Regions from separate parts of the Labrenzia sp. ATLA3 genome, predicted to be linked through region 1. Evidence: riboswitches for the same ligand, from Rfam matches in the RefSeq annotation. Region 1 holds a riboswitch; each other region holds the start of a gene.
What was found. Region 1 has a riboswitch for cobalamin ahead of AC2A6O_RS12910 (energy-coupling factor ABC transporter permease). Riboswitches for the same ligand answer to the same signal wherever they lie in the genome.
Positions count from the first base shown of each region.

Region 1 (4,195 bases):
CTCAACCTCCTGAAGGTCCTGGATGCCGTTCTGCGGGAAGGTTCCACCGTTCGAGCCGGAGAAAGACTGGGTCTATCGCAGCCTGCAGTATCAGCCGCACTTGCAAGGCTGCGCACCGCCCTGGAGGACGAGCTCTTCTTTCGCAAGGGACAGCATCTCGAACCAACTGCGTTTGCGGCAAGCCTGGAAGCGCCGTTGCGCGATCATCTGGAAGCATTGAGCGTCCTGTTGAAAGGCCCGCAGACCTTCAGACCCGAAACATCGACGGCCAGTTTCAGAATTTCCGGCAGCGATTACTTTGCGGAGATGCTGATGCCCGGGCTTGCAGCCCATCTGGCACACACCGCACCGTCAATGCTTGTGCATCTGGTTGATCTCGTGCCGGACAACTACATCAACACGCTTGAGGAATATCAGGTCGACCTGGCTATGATTCTTGCCGCGCCGTTGCCGGAGTGGGTTCAAAGCAGGAAGATGTTCACCTCAAGTTTTTGCGTGGTCGCCCGAAGGAACCATCCGAGGCTCCAACGCGCAGGCATTGCGCCTGGAGAGGCTATCCCTATCGATCTCTTCTGCGACCTGGGACATGTGCTGTTTTCTCCGCAAGGCCAGCGCAGCGCAATGGGTGACGCCGCATTGGCACGCGTCGGCAGAAAGCGGCGCGTCGCGATGACGCTACCGGTGTTCGGCGGCGTCTGCCGCGCCGTTTCCGGATCGGATCTCATCGCGCTGCTGCCCACCCAGTTCGCACGGCGGATGGCGCCCATTTCCGATCTGGAGATCTACTTGCCTCCCATGCCCGTGGACCCGGCCCGGATTATCATGGTCTGGAACCGGAAGATGACCTCAGATCCGCCTCATGCCTGGCTTCGCGACCAGATTATCGACATTCTCGCGAGCGTCCACGAAGAGCCTTGAAACCTGCCGAATGTCGCGACTGACGGAACCCGGAGACGGCCCGGAACAGGCCATATCGCCAAGGCCGACGCCAACTGGAAGAAGATCCGCACGACAGCGGCTACGGATCTCTGACAGGTTCGCCCGGCCCACAGGCAAACAAAAAGGGCGGCCCGAGGCCGCCCTTCGTGGTTTGAAATCAGCAGAAGCCTGGAGGCTTAGGCTGCCGCGTCGTGCAGACGGTTTTCAAACGCAAGGTTCTTGGTCAGCGGTGCCAGGGTCTTGGCAGCAGCCAGTACAGCCAGGTCGGCCAGCGGCTCACCCAGGATCACCAGCATGTAAGCAACGCCGAAGGAGCCGACGGACGCCATGTTCTCGGCGCCAAAGCCCTGACCGTAGAATGCCCAGAAGGCAACCCAGCCGACGATACCGGTCTGGAACGTGGTCGAAAGGGCCAGAGCCTGAGCGTAGGAAACGTCAACATAGGCGGTCTTTTCCGGAATGATCCGGTTGGCCAGAAGGCTGACGGCCCACAGCGGCACAAGCAGCGTGGTGACGTTGATGCCGTACTGCGGCAAATCGAAAGGTGCAAAAAACGCACCCTGAAGCAGAAGCCCCGCGGCCAGACCGATAGCGGCCGGACCGGCACCGAACATCAGGAACAGGGTGGAGCCCAGAATGAAGTGAACTTCGGAAACCCCGACCGGATAATGCGGCAGAATTTCAAAGAAGCAGAAGACGGCAACCGTCGTGATGACGGAGCGTACGGCCAGACTGAGAACGCCGCTCTTGCGGATCGTGTCGAGCGCCATTTTGCCGAGAAGGCCGAAGGAAGCAGCTGCGGTACCGTAGCTGAGCACAATTTTGGCACCGTCGACGATGCCCGGTTCGATATGCATATGTTTCTCCTTTGCGCACCCTCCGTGCGCGAGCAGATGTTGTAAACCGGCCCGATGGGACCGCTGGATGGCAGGTTTCCTGGCTCGCGAGTCTCTGCACCGCCCGCCTTCCCGGATATCTCCAGTGGCTTGAAGGGCTTGGCTCTTCGCTTACAGTTGCGGGGGCAGCCACGGTCTTGGTCCCTGTTGGGTACGCCTCACCGTGTTCCCATTTCATCCGCCCTTACGCTTGTTCGGGCGAAACCATCACATGGTGGCATTTTTGCAAGGATTGGCACTGCACAGCAAGCGAATTTTCGCCATATTTGCTCTGAAAGCGACAATGCACATCAATTTTGCCGCCAGACCAACACAGACGAAATGTGAGGAACCTCCCGTCAGAAAACCGCGAGCAGGCCCTCGACAACGCACTTCTGAAGATCACAGCCGCCGCCGTCTTCGACGTGATCACCGAGACCGGTCGTTCGGTTGAACGGACATGGATCACAACCTAAGACTTGTCGCGGATGGATACTTGTGAAAATCTTCGAGGATGTTGAGATCGATTCCCATAACCGTTCTAGCGGTATCCCTCCTCGCCGCCACAGCCACACCCGGCTGGGCTGCGCCCGAAAAGCTCTTCGGCGCCATCAACGAGCGCCTGTCGTTCATGCAGTCGGTTGCTGCCTGGAAGGCGGATAACGACAAGCCGGTCGAGGACCTGCCAAGAGAAAAGGTGGTTCTGGAGGCAGCCCGTGCCAAGGCAGTCGAGAACGGCCTGTCTGCCGACAATGTTACCCTGTTTTTCCAGGCGCAGATCGATGCTGCAAAGGATATTCAGACCTGCTGGATCGAAAGGTGGAACGACGGCGAAGCCCGTCCGCAAAACGTTCCGGACCTGATCAAGGACGTCCGCCCGGAACTGCTTCGCCTCGGCAACGACATTCTGACCTTGCTTGCGCAGAGCCCTGTCGAAGCCTCCGACAAAGAGGCCTTCACGAACGCGGTCACCGTGGAATGCCTGTCCGATGATGCCAGGAATGCCCTGTTTGAGGGCCTCGTAGACGTACACGAGTAGGCATTCGCATTCGAAGCCTGCTGGCGATGGCTTTCATTGATCGCCAGCAACTCTCGCAGTCGCGCGACAGACGATTGCCGCTGACGCCGCTCACCAATCTCAGAGAAGTGGCGGCAGACACGCACGCCCCTTCAGCTGCTTGTGTTCAGACCTCGCACCTTAGTCGGGGTGAAAATTTGAACAGTGTGTTGGACGCTCAGACTTTTGCAAACGTCTCTCATGCACGCAATTCCGATCTTGGGAAATGCCAAAGGAGACCATGTCTCCGGAGCCGGTGGCCTGCGCGCACGCTAGCAGGACACGACGACTGCCTTTCCAGCCCCAGACTGAATCGGCGCATGGCCTCTCCATGCGCAAAATCCGCATTGACGCATAGTATTTTTGACATTGTTGGTTTCTTGGTAACTTTTATGGTTTGTTGTTAAGAGATAACAACTATAAATTGTTTAAGTGACGCGAGTACCGGATTCTTATTCTGGATTTTTCTTGGATTTTCGGGGTAGCAATGAAACTCTCTTCTACCGAAAAGACTGAGACAGCATCGGACCGTAATACTGAAAAATCTTCAGGAAACGGCGATTTATGGACTGATCCTGATAGTTCACATGGCTCCTTCCGCGCATCATTGAGCCTTGCCGTTTTCGGCTTCGACGATCCGGCAGCCGTATACAACCAGATGAGCGAAGAACAGCTGGCGGTGCTTGATCGCCGCTTCGCAACGGTGTGCGCCGTGGCAGCCTCCGAATTCGGTGGCAAACTGGTAAATTTACCAATGGGGCAGAAAGTGCTGACGTTCGGTGTTCCCGATCCGCACGAACTCGATGCAGAGCGGGCGGTGCTCGCGGCCCAGAAGGTTCTCCGCAGTTTTGAATGGAGCAGTTTCAAGTGCCCTGCTCGCTTGAGGTGCGGCATTGCAAGCGGCGAAGGCTTCATCGTTCTCGATAGCGGCCCAAACATGTCTCCCCTGGCTGTTTCCGGTCCGGTTTACGACAAGGCCTCGCAACTGGAACAGCATGCACCGGGAAATGTCCTGCTGGTCTCGGCAGATGCACGGGCGCTCTTTCGCAGCAACTTCATGGCGCGAAAAGTTCAGCTCGGCACCGAAGAGGAAATCGCCTGGGAGGTGTCGCCGGCAATCGTTCCCTCTACGCGGTTCGACCCGCGAGACCAGGATCCGAGGCTTCGTTTCTTCATGGGCCGCATGAAGGAAGTGCGCCTGCTCGCAAAAAGCTGGGCGACGTCGAAGACAGGACTGGCGCAAACCGTCCTCATCGAAGGCGAGCCAGGCATCGGCAAGTCGAGCCTGATGAGCGCCTTCCTGAAAAAAGTACAGACGGACCAA
Region 1 is NZ_JBXUKV010000004.1:312,033-316,227, forward strand. It holds gene AC2A6O_RS12905 (LysR family transcriptional regulator) at 1-918, shown strand, start outside; gene AC2A6O_RS12910 (energy-coupling factor ABC transporter permease) at 1,116-1,796, opposite strand; cobalamin riboswitch at 1,849-2,059, opposite strand; gene aroQ (gamma subclass chorismate mutase AroQ) at 2,329-2,853, shown strand; gene AC2A6O_RS12920 (ATP-binding protein) at 3,479-4,195, shown strand, end outside.

Region 2 (4,195 bases), 160 kb from region 1:
GCGATGGAATGTTCGATCTTGTCCGCAAGCCGGTGGATCACGATGCGCGGCAGGCCGTCCTCGCGCTCCAGCCGCGTCATGAAACTCTTGTAGACGCAGTGGGACAGGATCAGGCACCCCGGCTTGTGCGGCACGAGGTCCGACCAGTTCTGGCGGCCAGGGTTGCTCTTGGGCGCGGTGACGATCTTGAAGTCCTCGGCGCCACCTGCATTGGTCAGGATGTAAAGCGTGTCGCCATGATCGTCGATGGAATATTCGATGCCGGTTTCGCGCTCTGCGACGAGCACCGGTTCGGCAGTCGGATCACTTGCCGGGATCATCCAGACTTCGGACGTCTCATGGTCGTGAATGTCGATGACGATGGTGTCACCGGACTGGGTCTTGCCGACCCCCATGAAGAAGCCGGCATCCTTTTCCTCGTAGACGAGCACATCGCTGGCTGGGTCGGTGCCGATCTCGTGCCGGAAGAGCTTTGAAGGCCGATGGTTGGCGTCCAGACGAACGTAGAACACGTAACGACTGTCTTCGGAGAAAACGCCGCCGCCGCCCGTATCTTCGATGGCGTAGTCGAAATCTTTGGCCGTCGCGGCGTCGCGCAGTCTGAGCGAATAATATTCCGAGCCCTTGTCATCATAGGCCCAGGCTATGAGCTTGTGATCCGTCGACTGGCTGACACCGCCGATCCGGAAATAGGACGTGCCCTCGGCTTCCTTGTCGCCGTGGAGAAGTACCGTTTCCTCGCCGCCATCGCGCGGGGTCCGGAAGAAGATCGGTTGCTGGCCACCAGTTTCGTATTTGAGGCCATAGGCGAAGGGGCCGTCGGGTGAGGGGACCGAACTGTCGTCTTCCTTGATGCGGCCGCGCATTTCAGCAAAAAGCTGTTCCTGCAGAGCCTTCGTCGGCGCCATCTGCGCTTCCTGGTAGGTATTTTCCGCTTCCAGATAGGCGCGGATATCGGCATCCAGCACGGAAGGGTCTTTCATGACCTCCTGCCAGTTGTCTGCCCGCAGCCAGGCAAAGTCGTCCTGGCGAGCAACGCCGTGGGTCTCAAGGGTGACGGGGCGCGCAGTGGCGCGCGGGGGGAGGGCATCCTGTTTCATGGATCCGAGGTAGGATTTTTGAGCGGTGAAGGCAAGAGGCCAATCCTGCCGAGGCCGCCGGACGGCTGCATCTGTTGTGCTTCGGGACGACAAGGTGGGTGGTGAAAGTCTTTGACATTTTCCAGGCGTTCGAGCACTTAGGAAGAGATGGTTCCCGACTCTGAATTTCGGAGCGGGATTAAAAGGGAACACGGTGCGACGAGGCCGAAAGGCTGCAAATCCGTGACTGCCCCCGCAACTGTGAGCGGTGAGCAAACCTGAAAGCGCCACTGGGGAAACCCCGGGAAGGATCAGGCAAGCCATGACCCGCAAGTCAGGAGACCTGCCATTTCATCTTAAACCTTAACCCGGGCGGGGTGCCCCGGCGGAGTGAGTGACATGGTCTATCGGCGCCTGCCGGCAAAGTTGCACATTCGGTTCGAAACTGCCCCGCGCAATCGCGGAGGGCGATATGAACCGGAAATTGACTGCTGAAACCTCAAGTCCTGCCAACCTTTTGACCCTTTCCGATCCGCTGTCGATGCGTGCGCTGCGCGCGATGGTGCCGAACGGCAGGCAAAAGCTTGTTGCCAACGATCGGATTAGTAATGTAATAACATTACACAATGATCATCCTCTTTCCTTTCAAGCTGGTAGCTTCTTGCGCAGCCATGGTGGCAAGGTTGTCGCTGCGCCGCCCCATGCTGTCCGTTCGCGGACGGAAGCTGTAAAGGTGCGCCATGAGCAATGAACCGCACAAGATTTTTGTCAGTACCGTCTGCCGTCACAAGGGCCAGCTGTGTCAGCCCGGATATGAACTGGTCAGCCAGTTGAAGCGCGCTCTCCAATTGGCCGTTCCGGTCGTTGGTGACGATTTCGAGATCAGCGGTACAGCCGACATCGAAAGCTGTTCGCGTGGATGCACAGCGGCCTACAAGGCAACGGGCGAGGCGATTTACCTCTTCGGTGATATCGATGCAGGTGAAACGGACATAGAAGATCTGGTCGACTACGCCAGGCGCTATCGCCAGCTAGAGAATGGATATGGCGTTTCCGGCGTCCGGCACGGCACACGATGGACCGCATCGCAGGGCCGCATCCCCGCGGCGATGATCGTCTCGGAAGCTGACGGAACGGCCTTGTCATGACGGGGATCGATCTTTGCGTCCGAGAGGCAAGCTGGAAGACGGGGCAGGGCAGGACCATTCTGCATCCGGTCAGCTTCGAGCTGCCCGCTGGCGAGGTTCTTGGAATTGCCGGTGCCAATGGTGCCGGCAAATCGACCCTGCTGCGGCTGCTCTACCGCTTCTTGAAACCGCACTCTGGCAGCATTCTGGTGGATGGTACGGACCTGTGGCACCTCAGTGCCCGGGAGGCTGCCCGGTCGATCGCCGCCGTTCTGCAGGAGCAACCGACCGACTTTGCCCTGTCTGTTCGCGAGATCGTCGTTCTTGGTCGGCGGCCGCACGCAAACGGCATTGCCAATGCAGGCAAACGGGACGCTGAAATCGTCGATGACTGCCTCAGGAAAATGGATCTGCACTCCTACGCGGACAGGTCCTTTGGCACGCTGTCCGGCGGTGAACGGCAACGGGTGATGGTGGCTCGGGCGCTGGCGCAGGAACCGAAGCTGCTGGTCCTGGATGAGCCGACCAACCATCTGGATATCCGCCATCAGCTCGAGATTGTCGAGCTGATCTCTGATCTGAACATCACCATCGTCACAAGCCTGCATGACCTCAATTTGGCAAGCCGCGTCTGCGACAAGGTTCTGCTGCTGCACGAGGGGCGGCTGGTTGCCCATGGCGCGCCGGAAACGGTGCTGACCCCCGGCAACATTGAACAAGCCTATTCGGTACAGGTCCGCCTGGAGCAGTTGTCTGCCAGTCGTGAGCGTTACCTGACCTTCCATCTTTGACTCCCTGGAGAGCACAATGAAAAGACTACTGCTGAGCGCTGCGCTCGCCCTTCTGACTGTTCCGGCCTTTGCCCAGACCACGGTGAAAAGCTGCAGTCGTACGGTCACTTTCGAAGCGCCGCCAAAAGCCGCTGTTTCGAACGACGTCAATCTGACCGAGATGATGCTGGTGCTTGGTCTGCGCGACCGCATGGTTGGATATACCGGCATTTCGGGCTGGAAGACGCTGGACGCGGAAATGCGTGAGGGCGTTGCCGAACTTCCGGAACTCGCGTCAAAATATCCGAGCAAGGAAGTGCTGATCGGGGCAGATGCGGATTTCTATTTTGCCGGCTGGAACTATGGCATGAAGGTTGGCGGCGAAGTGACGCCGGAAACGCTGGAGCCCTTCGGGATCAAGGTTTATGAGCTGACCGAATCCTGCATCCATATCGGCGACAAGCCCAAGGCTTCGCTGGCTGATCTTTACAACGACCTGATCAATCTCGGGAAGATCTTCGGCGTGGAGGACACGGCCCTGCACCTTGTCGCTGCCTACAAGCAGGAACTGGCGCGGATCGCGGCAACGGTGCCGGAAGGCGAGAAACCGCTGCGGGTTTTCGTCTACGACAGCGGTGAGGACAAGCCCTTCACCGCCGGTCGCTATGCTATGCCGACGGCGCTTATCGAGGCGGCCGGTGGCGTCAACGTCATGGACGATTTCGAAAAGAGCTGGGCGACGGTCGATTGGGAAACCGTGGTGGAGAAAGATCCGGACATGGTCGTGATCGTCAACTACGGCGAAGTGACGGCGGACCAGAAACGGGATTTCATGAAGAACAACCCAGCTCTGGCCGGCATTGCGGCGGTCAAGAACGACCGCTTCGTCGTCCTGGATTATGTCGAGGCAACGCCGGGACCGCGAAACCTCAAGGCTGTCGGCAAACTCACTGAAGCCTTCTGGGGAGAGTGAGACTTGCTGACAATGCCTCTCACCGCGGTTGCGGGCACAAGCGATGATCCGGCATGACCGAGGTGACGGCAAAACACAACGCATCCCGGCGGCGGTGGAGCACCGGCGTTCTGCTTCTTGCCGGGATGCTGCTGCTGGGTATTTCGATTGTGGCCGCCATCGGCGCAGGCGCGGTCGCCATTCCGGGCAGCACTGTCTTCAAGATCCTGGCCAATCGCACGGTGCCCGGTCTTTTTGAGGTCGATT
Region 2 is NZ_JBXUKV010000004.1:151,382-155,576, reverse strand. It holds gene AC2A6O_RS12150 (S9 family peptidase) at 1-1,100, opposite strand, end outside; cobalamin riboswitch at 1,232-1,444, shown strand; gene AC2A6O_RS12145 (hypothetical protein) at 1,552-1,830, shown strand; gene AC2A6O_RS12140 (DUF1636 family protein) at 1,820-2,227, shown strand; gene AC2A6O_RS12135 (ABC transporter ATP-binding protein) at 2,224-2,997, shown strand; gene AC2A6O_RS12130 (ABC transporter substrate-binding protein) at 3,014-3,949, shown strand; gene AC2A6O_RS12125 (FecCD family ABC transporter permease) at 4,003-4,195, shown strand, end outside.
Region 2: another riboswitch for cobalamin. It lies ahead of AC2A6O_RS12145 (hypothetical protein); the one in region 1 lies ahead of AC2A6O_RS12910 (energy-coupling factor ABC transporter permease).

Region 3 (4,195 bases), on a different contig from region 1:
ATGTTGAGAGAGCCGAGATTGCAGGAAATATCCGTCCCCAGATGGCTGTAGGAGAGATCGTCGTTGAACTCCGATGCCTCATTGATCTGGAGGATCTCCGAGCAAAGGTTCGACATGTTGATGCGGCCGTCGACCGGATTGGCCCGGTTGGCGGTGTCCTCGAAAAGGACGTAAGGGTAGCCGCTCTCGAACTGGATCTCGGCGATGGTCTGGAAGAAACTGCGCGCTCGGATCTTCTTCTTGCGGATGCGCGGGTCGTCGACCATCTCGCGGTATTTTTCCGTAACGGAAATCTGCGAGAACGGCTTACCGTAGACCCGCTCCACATCGTGAGGCGAGAACAGGTACATGTCGTCATCCTCCTTCGCCAGTTCGAAGGTGATGTCCGGGATAACGACGCCGAGGGATAGGGTCTTGATGCGGATCTTCTCGTCCGCGTTCTCGCGCTTGGTGTCGAGGAAGCTCAGGATGTCCGGGTGATGGGCGTTGATATAGACCGCGCCCGCACCCTGGCGTGCACCGAGCTGATTGGCATAGGAGAAACTGTCTTCCAGAAGCTTCATCACGGGAATGACGCCGGACGACTGGTTCTCGATCCCCTTGATGGGGGCTCCGGCCTCCCGGATGTTGGTCAGTAGCAGCGCCACGCCGCCGCCGCGCTTGGAAAGCTGCAACGCGGAATTGATGCCCCGCCCTATCGATTCCATGTTGTCTTCAAGACGCAACAGAAAACACGAGATCAGCTCGCCGCGCTGCTTCTTGCCAGCGTTGAGAAAGGTCGGTGTCGCCGGCTGGAACCGGCCGGAAATGATCTCGTCCATCAGCCGCATGGCAAGGTCCTCGTCACCGGCGGCCAGCGTCAGCGAGACCATCACCACCCGATCCTCGAAACGCTCCAGATAGCGCTTGCCATCAAAGGTTTTGAGCGTGTAGCTGGTGTAATACTTGAAGGCGCCGAGAAAGGCCGGAAAACGGAACTTCCGGGCATAGGCCGCTTCGAAGATCGCCTTGACGAAGGCTGGATCGTATTGTTCCAGCACTTCGCGTTCGTAGTAACCTTCACGCACCAGATAGCCGAGTTTCTCCTCCAGAGAGTGGAAGAACACGGTGTTCTGGTTGACGTGCTGAAGGAAATACTGGCGCGCGGCCTGCCGGTCGGCGTCGAACTGGATCCTGCCGTCGGCGTCGTAGAGGTTCAGCATCGCATTGAGCGCGTGGTAGTCGAGATTAGCTGCCGGGTTTGCCGGACGTTCTAGGACTGTCGTTTCCAAAATTCTGTCATCCCGTGTTGGACGCGGCAGAGGTCGGTGTCGGTTCCGGCAAGCTCGAAACGGTAGAGCAGCGGAACGCCGCATTTTTTCGACACGACATCTCCGGCATAGGCAAAGAGGGGCCCGAAGTTGCGATTGCCAGAGGCAATCACACCTTTGAGGAAAGAGCGGTTCGCGGCATCGTTGAGAAACCGGATCACCTGGCCTGGCACAGCACCCCGGCCTTCGCCGTCCGAATAGGTCGGCAGCACCAGAACGTAGGGCTGCCGGATTATCGGCAACGCTTCCGTCTTGTTGCGCGGAATACGGACCGCCGGAGCCTTCAGCTTGTCGATGAACCGATGCGTGTTGCCGGAAGCGCTGGAGAAATAGACGAGTGTGCCCATTTCATCGTCACCGCGCCGGGATCAGCCGAGCGCCGCGATCTTGTCCGGCCGGAAGCCGGCCCAGTGCTCGCCCATTGCTTCCACCACCGGCACTTGCCGGTAGCCGAGAGACTGCACGTGCTCAAAGGCTTCCGAATTTTCGCTCAGGTCGATAATTGTGTAATCGACGCCGCGCTGATCGAGCGCGCGGTAGGTCGCATTGCATTGAACGCAGGAAGGCTTGCTGTAAACAGTAACGGTCATGTCTCTTGCACCCCGAAGAACGTGTTCTTGATGATGGACGGCAGGAAGCACGAGAGAGCATGAGCACGACCTCACGCAATCAAGCGTCGCCCGGACCCGCCGTCCGCTGACGTTGTTTATTCAAGGCAGGTCTCCTGGCTCACGGGTCAAAGCCCTGTCATCCACCTTCCCGGGATCTCCCAGTGGTTTTCTGGATGACGGCTCGCCGTTTACAGTTGCGGGGGCAGCGCCGGATTTGCCTCTTTGGATGAGGCGCACCAGCTTCCCTCTTAGCCGGCAATCCCAAAGGAATCACCGGACCCTGAATACTAGATACAGTATGAGGTGCGATCACCAAGTCAATATGAAGCGTCATGCCGACGGAATTTGAGTGGGGAAATATGGCGGGCAGACATCTCTCCCCAAAGTTATGTGGAGGCGTCATATGAGACGTGCGGCAATTGCCTGGGCTTCGCAGTTGGTCATATTTTCGACGATGCAAACACCCACCATCGGTTTCAAACGTCGCTGTGTTTCGCATTCATTGGCCGAGATCGCTGACTGGAAACAGACGCGTAGTGTTGCGATCATTTCCGGAAAATCCCAAGTACAGTCTGACTGCGGTCCATTAAGGTCGTGCGTTTTCAGGAGGAGAATTTCAAATGGTGGACAAGGCGCATCTGGATGCCCTTCGAGAGAAGTATGGCAATGCGTCCGGCGGAGATATTTTTGACCCGCATTTTCAGGAAGTGGCCCGGTCTCAGTTCAGTGATGGCGACAAGCGCAAGTGGCCTTTCGCAGGCATCCCGAGCTTTCTGGATGCGCGGGCCTTTCCGGAGGCTCAGGACGCCGACGACTTCGGCGGTCTGGACATCGCCTTGCTCGGCGTGCCGATGGATCTGGGTGTAACCAACCGCAACGGCACCCGCTTTGGCCCGCGAGCCCTGCGCACCATCGAGCGTATCGGCCCATACGACCACGTGCTCAAGACCTCTCCGATGGGCAAGGCGAAAATCGCGGATATCGGCGACGTTCCCATGCTCAGCCGTTTCGATCTTGCCCAGTGTCACAAGGATATCGAGGACTTCTACCGCCGCCTTGTTGCTGCAGGTGTGCGTCCGCTAAGCGTCGGCGGTGACCATTCCATCACGGCGTCGATCCTCAAGGCTCTGGGAGAAAAGGAGCCCGTGGGGCTTATCCACATCGACGCCCATTGCGATACCGCCGGTCCCTATGAAGGGGCCAAGTTCCAGCACGGTGGGCCGTTCCGCCTTGCGGTTCTGGACGGTGTGCTGGACCCGCGCCGAACGATTCAGATCGGCATTCGCGGTCCAGCTGAATATCTCTGGGAGTTCTCTTATGAAAGCGGCATGACCGTGGTTCATGCCGAAGACGTGGGCGAAGCGAGCATGCCCCGGTTGATCGAAAAGGCGCGCAAGATCGTTGGCGACGGGCCGACATATGTCTCCTTCGATATCGACAGCGTAGATCCAGGCTTCGCCCCGGGAACGGGAACACCCGAGGTGGGCGGCCTGCAGCCGAGAGAGGTGCAGCAGATCCTGCGCGGCCTGAACGGGCTCAACATCATTGGCGGTGATGTGGTGGAAGTGGCGCCGCAATACGATCCGAGCACCAACACGGCTCAGATTGCAGCGCAAGTCCTGCACACGATCCTTTGCCTCATGGTGAACACCGGTCACTTTGAGCAGGGCTGATAGCTGAGACTATTGTCGTCTTCTGTTCATCGAAGGCCCGCCCGCCATGGCGGGCCTTTGGCTATGCGGTGCCGGGGATTGCGATCCCAGGCATTTGGTGCAACCTATGTCCATGAAGATATCAGGGTCCGACCTTCACCTGTTGCGCGTGTTCGAATGCGTTGTGCGCAATGGCGGAATTTCCGCCGCACAGATGGAGCTTTCACTCAGTCAGCCGACGATATCCAATCACCTGACAGCGCTCGAGAGACGGCTGGGGGCCAAACTCTGCGAGCGCGGCCGCCGCGGGTTTTCCCTGACACAAGAGGGGCGCCGAGTTTACGAAGTCAGTCTGGAAGTGACGGGCATGCTGGAGGCAAGTTCCGCCCGGTTGTCCGGCCTTCGAAGCGGCCTGTCTGGAAAGGTAACCGTCGGTATTGTCGACTGCTTGGCGACCGACCCGCAACTGAAGGTTTCCGAAGCGATTGAGGAGCTTTCCCGCACGGCGCCTGAAATCGAGCTGAGCCTGAAAATCATGCGCCCCAACGACATCACCAAGGCTGTCGCGGAACGCGAGCTGGACGTCGGCATCGGCGGGTCCAACATCAAGGTGGCGAGCCTT
Region 3 is NZ_JBXUKV010000005.1:86,428-90,622, forward strand. It holds gene nrdE (class 1b ribonucleoside-diphosphate reductase subunit alpha) at 1-1,271, opposite strand, end outside; gene nrdI (class Ib ribonucleoside-diphosphate reductase assembly flavoprotein NrdI) at 1,253-1,657, opposite strand; gene nrdH (glutaredoxin-like protein NrdH) at 1,679-1,900, opposite strand; cobalamin riboswitch at 2,008-2,219, opposite strand; gene speB (agmatinase) at 2,542-3,594, shown strand; gene AC2A6O_RS14660 (LysR family transcriptional regulator) at 3,701-4,195, shown strand, end outside.
Region 3: another riboswitch for cobalamin. It lies ahead of nrdH (glutaredoxin-like protein NrdH); the one in region 1 lies ahead of AC2A6O_RS12910 (energy-coupling factor ABC transporter permease).

Region 4 (4,195 bases), on a different contig from region 1:
TCAGGCTGGAAACGTAGATCGGCAGCGCATTGACGCCTGCCTTGTCGAGTGCATTGATGAGGGCGTCCAGAGGCGCGGTCTGGGCGCCTTGAACCAGGGCACGATAAAAGGTGATTGCGGCCACCGGTCTGGCAGGGTCACGCCAGGATGCCTTCAATTGTGCAATGTCGGGTGCTGCTTTCCCGGCAAGATAAATTCCGGCACGAGGAAGGGGCACCGGATGCGCCGGTTCTTCGCCCTTTCCAATCAGATAGGCTGCGTATCTCAGGGCGTTGGCGTAATTTTCCGTTCCGCCTTCGACACAGTACCGCCAGAAACGGTGCACTTCGGCCGATGTTCTGGTGGACCGCGACGTCAGGTCTTCGTCCCACTTGTCGTCACCCGGAACGACAATCAGATCGATACCGTTCGCACGGACTTCCTCTTCGAACCTCTCCAGGCCGTAGCGCCAGTATTCCACTCCGCCCAGAATCCGCAAAACAATCAACCGGGACCCACGAACCGTCTGTTCCGCATAAAGATCAACCGAGTAGGGATGCGACAGGGCCATCAGGTTGGCGAGCCGTAGCTCTGCCCGGCCCGCCCCGAGACGACCTTGCGCCGCGGCAAAGCTGCCCAGTTCGGTGTCCGCAGCGGACAGGAACAGAATGTCGGCCGGAGACTGGCCGAGATCGACCGCGTCTCCACCGTCATCGATCCGGCGTGTCTGACTGGCAAGAATGTGCATGCTTGGTCTTTATTTCCGGCTTGTTTTCAGCGTGTCAGGCAGCAGCCGTCAATTCACCCAGCAGACCACGCACCGCAGCCAGATCCAGACCTTTCAGACCAATCACGACAAGCTTGCCGCTTCTTTCGGCTCCAGCGGCGAACCAGGTTTCGACCCGTGGACCAACGGCCTGCACCATTGCCGGCGCCGCCTTGCCCTCGATCTTAACGGAACCCTTGATGCGCAGAACACCTTTTTGCGTCATGGCTTCAAGAACCTTTGTCTCGGCCTCTTTCAGGCTCACGAAGGACGAGACGTCCAGCACGTGGCTTTCAAAATCATCGTGATGGTGATGATCGTGGTGATGGTGGTCATCATCGTGGTCGTGGTCGTGGTCATCGTCGTGATCATGATGGTCATCATGGTGGTGATGATGTTCGTGACGGTCCGTCATGTCGTCCTCGGCAGCAGAGCCCCTACCGAGCAGAACTTCAATCGGGAGCGTGCCGTTTTCGGATGCCACCACGTGAACGGCTGGACGGACATCGGCGGCGATCTTCTCGTGCACCTGTTTCAGGGCGTCTTCCGAAACGAGATCGGCCTTGTTCAGCACAACAAGATCGGCGCACCGCAGCTGGTCATGGAAGAGTTCTTCGACCGGACTGTCGTGATCCAGGGCTTCGTCAGCAGCACGCTGTGCAGCAAGCGCATCCTCATCAAGTGCGATCCGGCCTTCGGCGAGTGCGGCAGCGTCAAGCACGGTCACAACCCCATCGACCGTTACTTTCGGTTTCACGCTCGGCCAGGAAAAGGCCCGCACAAGCGGCTGCGGCAGCGCAAGACCGGAAGTTTCGATGACAATGTGCTCCGGCGGATTGTCCCGCGCGAGCAGCATTTCCATGGTCGGGAGAAAATCGTCGGCAACGGTGCAGCAGATGCAGCCATTGGTCAGCTCAACCACTTCCTCTGCGGCGCAATCAGGGTCCGCGCATCCGTTTACCAGAGAGCCGTCGAATCCCATGTCACCGAATTCGTTGACGATCAACGCGATCCGTTTGCCATTGGCGTTGGTAAGCAAGTTGCGGATCAGCGTGGTTTTGCCGGCGCCCAGAAACCCAGTGACAATGGTTGCCGGTATTTTCGCGCCGGGCTGCAAGGAAGAAGTGGTCATAGTTTGATATCCGGTTGTGAATTGGGTTTCAAAAGCAGCGGCAGCCCCGCAGCGACAAAGACGACCTGGTGGCACTCCTGTGCCATATCCTGGTTCAAACGCCCTTGCGCATCGCGAAACGACCTCGACAGTCTGTTCTCCGGCACAATTCCCATGCCGACTTCGTTGGAAACAAAGACGCAAGGGCCGCTCAGATCCCTCAGAACGGAGGACAGTCGCGCAGTTTCAGCCGAAACGTCCTTGTCAGCGAACATTAGATTGGAAAGCCAGAGCGTGAGGCAATCGACCAGAACCACGCGGTCTGCTCCGCATTCGCCTTGAAGAACGGAAACCAGATCGAGCTGTTCTTCCACGGTGTGCCAGGACGGGCCGCGCTGATCTTTATGGGCGGCGATGCGACTGGCCATTTCATCGTCGTGGGCAGCGCCAGTTGCGACATAGATTTTCCGCAGACCGGTTTCATGGGCGAGCTTTTCCGCCAACCGGCTTTTGCCGGAGCGGGCACCGCCGAGGACCAGTGTCGTCCTCTCGCCAGTTGAATGCGTCATTCCTTCTCCCAGCCGTCCGCCCGACAGCGCCATAGGGTTGCCAATGCGACGGCCGGTCTCCTGGCTTGCGGCTCAGCGCGGTCTGTACCCCTTCCCGGCCCCATAAGGACGCCAGTGGTTTTCGTACAGCCACTCACCGCTCACAGTTGCGGGGGCAGCTCCGGACCTGGACTTGAAAAAGTCCGCACCGGATTCCCGTTTCATCCGGATCGGGCATTGCCTGTTCCGGAACCGTCGGTTTCTTCCTAAACGGATCTTGAGGCCGACACAAGCAGCAGAAAGACTCGGTCACTTGCCCCGGTGATCCGGCATATCCACCCACGCCTACGCCATCTTGAGTCAAAGTCCGGCGATAGCACTGCTCAATTGCCTCGCAAGGGCGCTATCAAACAGCGCGGAACGTAGGGTTTTCCAAGCTCCACAGTCGGTCTAGCGTTCTGAAATATATCGAGTTTTCCACATAGCCTTCAAAAAAATGACGGCGCGATGAAAAAAACACCCTCGGGGGCTTGGCAAACGGATGAAGCCTTTGATATACGCATCTCCATCGACGGGGCGGCAACGCGCTGGCCCCGAGCGTGGTGATCCCCAGTAGCTCAGTTGGTAGAGCAAGCGACTGTTAATCGCTGGGTCGCTGGTTCGAGTCCGGCCTGGGGAGCCATCACCACCTCTTCTTTTTTCCCAAAACGTCCGCTTCAAATTGGTTGGAAACTACGAGTTTCTCCCGTTCGCGATTGCATGCCGCAAGGTTTTCTTGCGCCTTGCAACCAACAGGTCACATCGCCGCGGACCGAAAAAGTTAGCCGCGTTCCGGGGCAGAACATCTCCCTATCGTCACGTCGACATTCATCCGTTGATCCCTGACGGCTCTCGCGTGATTGCGCGCAGGAGACGATGACGAGAGTCCCTTTCTTGATAAAATCCACGACGTCTCGTATCGTGAAATAACGTTAAGTTACTTGCGTTGGTTTCTGGGCAATTTCATCGCCAGAAATGCACCTGCAGATCTCAAAAGCCGGACACCTCTAATGATCGGCGATACAGAGCGATCCATTCCAGCAGTCACAGCAGCTCCCGGTTATGCGGAGTTTCTCGAAAGCTACTGTGACAAGGAGCAGCCCTTGCTCATCAAGGGATTGGCTAAAAGCTGGCCAGCGCGAGAAAAATGGATTTCCAAAGGACTGCGGTCGGACCTGCATAGCCTGCCATCCGTTCGCGACAGAGGCGTCTTTTTCGTAAGCCGGTCACCTGTTCTTGAGCAGGACATCGAGATGCCGGAGTTTTTGAAGGAGGTCCTCTCTTCTGACCAGATAATGAAAGATTCCGTCGCCTGGAGATTCTGGGTGAACAGCAGGAACAACCGAACGGAATTTCACTACGATACCAACGCAGAGAATGTCATCACCGTACAGGTTAAGGGGCGAAAGGAATGGGTGCTCGTATCGCCTGACACTCCGCTGCCCTGCTATCCGTTCACCAATTTTTCCCTTCTGAAAGACGAAGAAAAACTTCTGAAAAACAAACAGTTTTACAAATTCGACCTGGAGGAAGGCGATCTTCTTTACCTCCCGCCGCTTTGGTACCACCGCGTGGTTGCCAAGGAAGACGAGAACATCAACATCAACTGGACGTTCACGAAGCGCGAAACCTCGGTCGTTTCGAAGGAATTCAAGCGAGATATGGAGCGCTGCGGATTGCTGCATTCCTTCAAGAACAGCGATTCCGCGCTGGTTCGGCGCAGCTATGACACCGCCATTCGCGCCCTTCCCA
Region 4 is NZ_JBXUKV010000001.1:80,042-84,236, forward strand. It holds gene cobN (cobaltochelatase subunit CobN) at 1-727, opposite strand, end outside; gene cobW (cobalamin biosynthesis protein CobW) at 762-1,877, opposite strand; gene cobU (bifunctional adenosylcobinamide kinase/adenosylcobinamide-phosphate guanylyltransferase) at 1,874-2,425, opposite strand; cobalamin riboswitch at 2,459-2,676, opposite strand; tRNA gene AC2A6O_RS00370 (tRNA-Asn) at 3,011-3,086, shown strand; gene AC2A6O_RS00375 (cupin-like domain-containing protein) at 3,304-4,195, shown strand, end outside.
Region 4: another riboswitch for cobalamin. It lies ahead of cobU (bifunctional adenosylcobinamide kinase/adenosylcobinamide-phosphate guanylyltransferase); the one in region 1 lies ahead of AC2A6O_RS12910 (energy-coupling factor ABC transporter permease).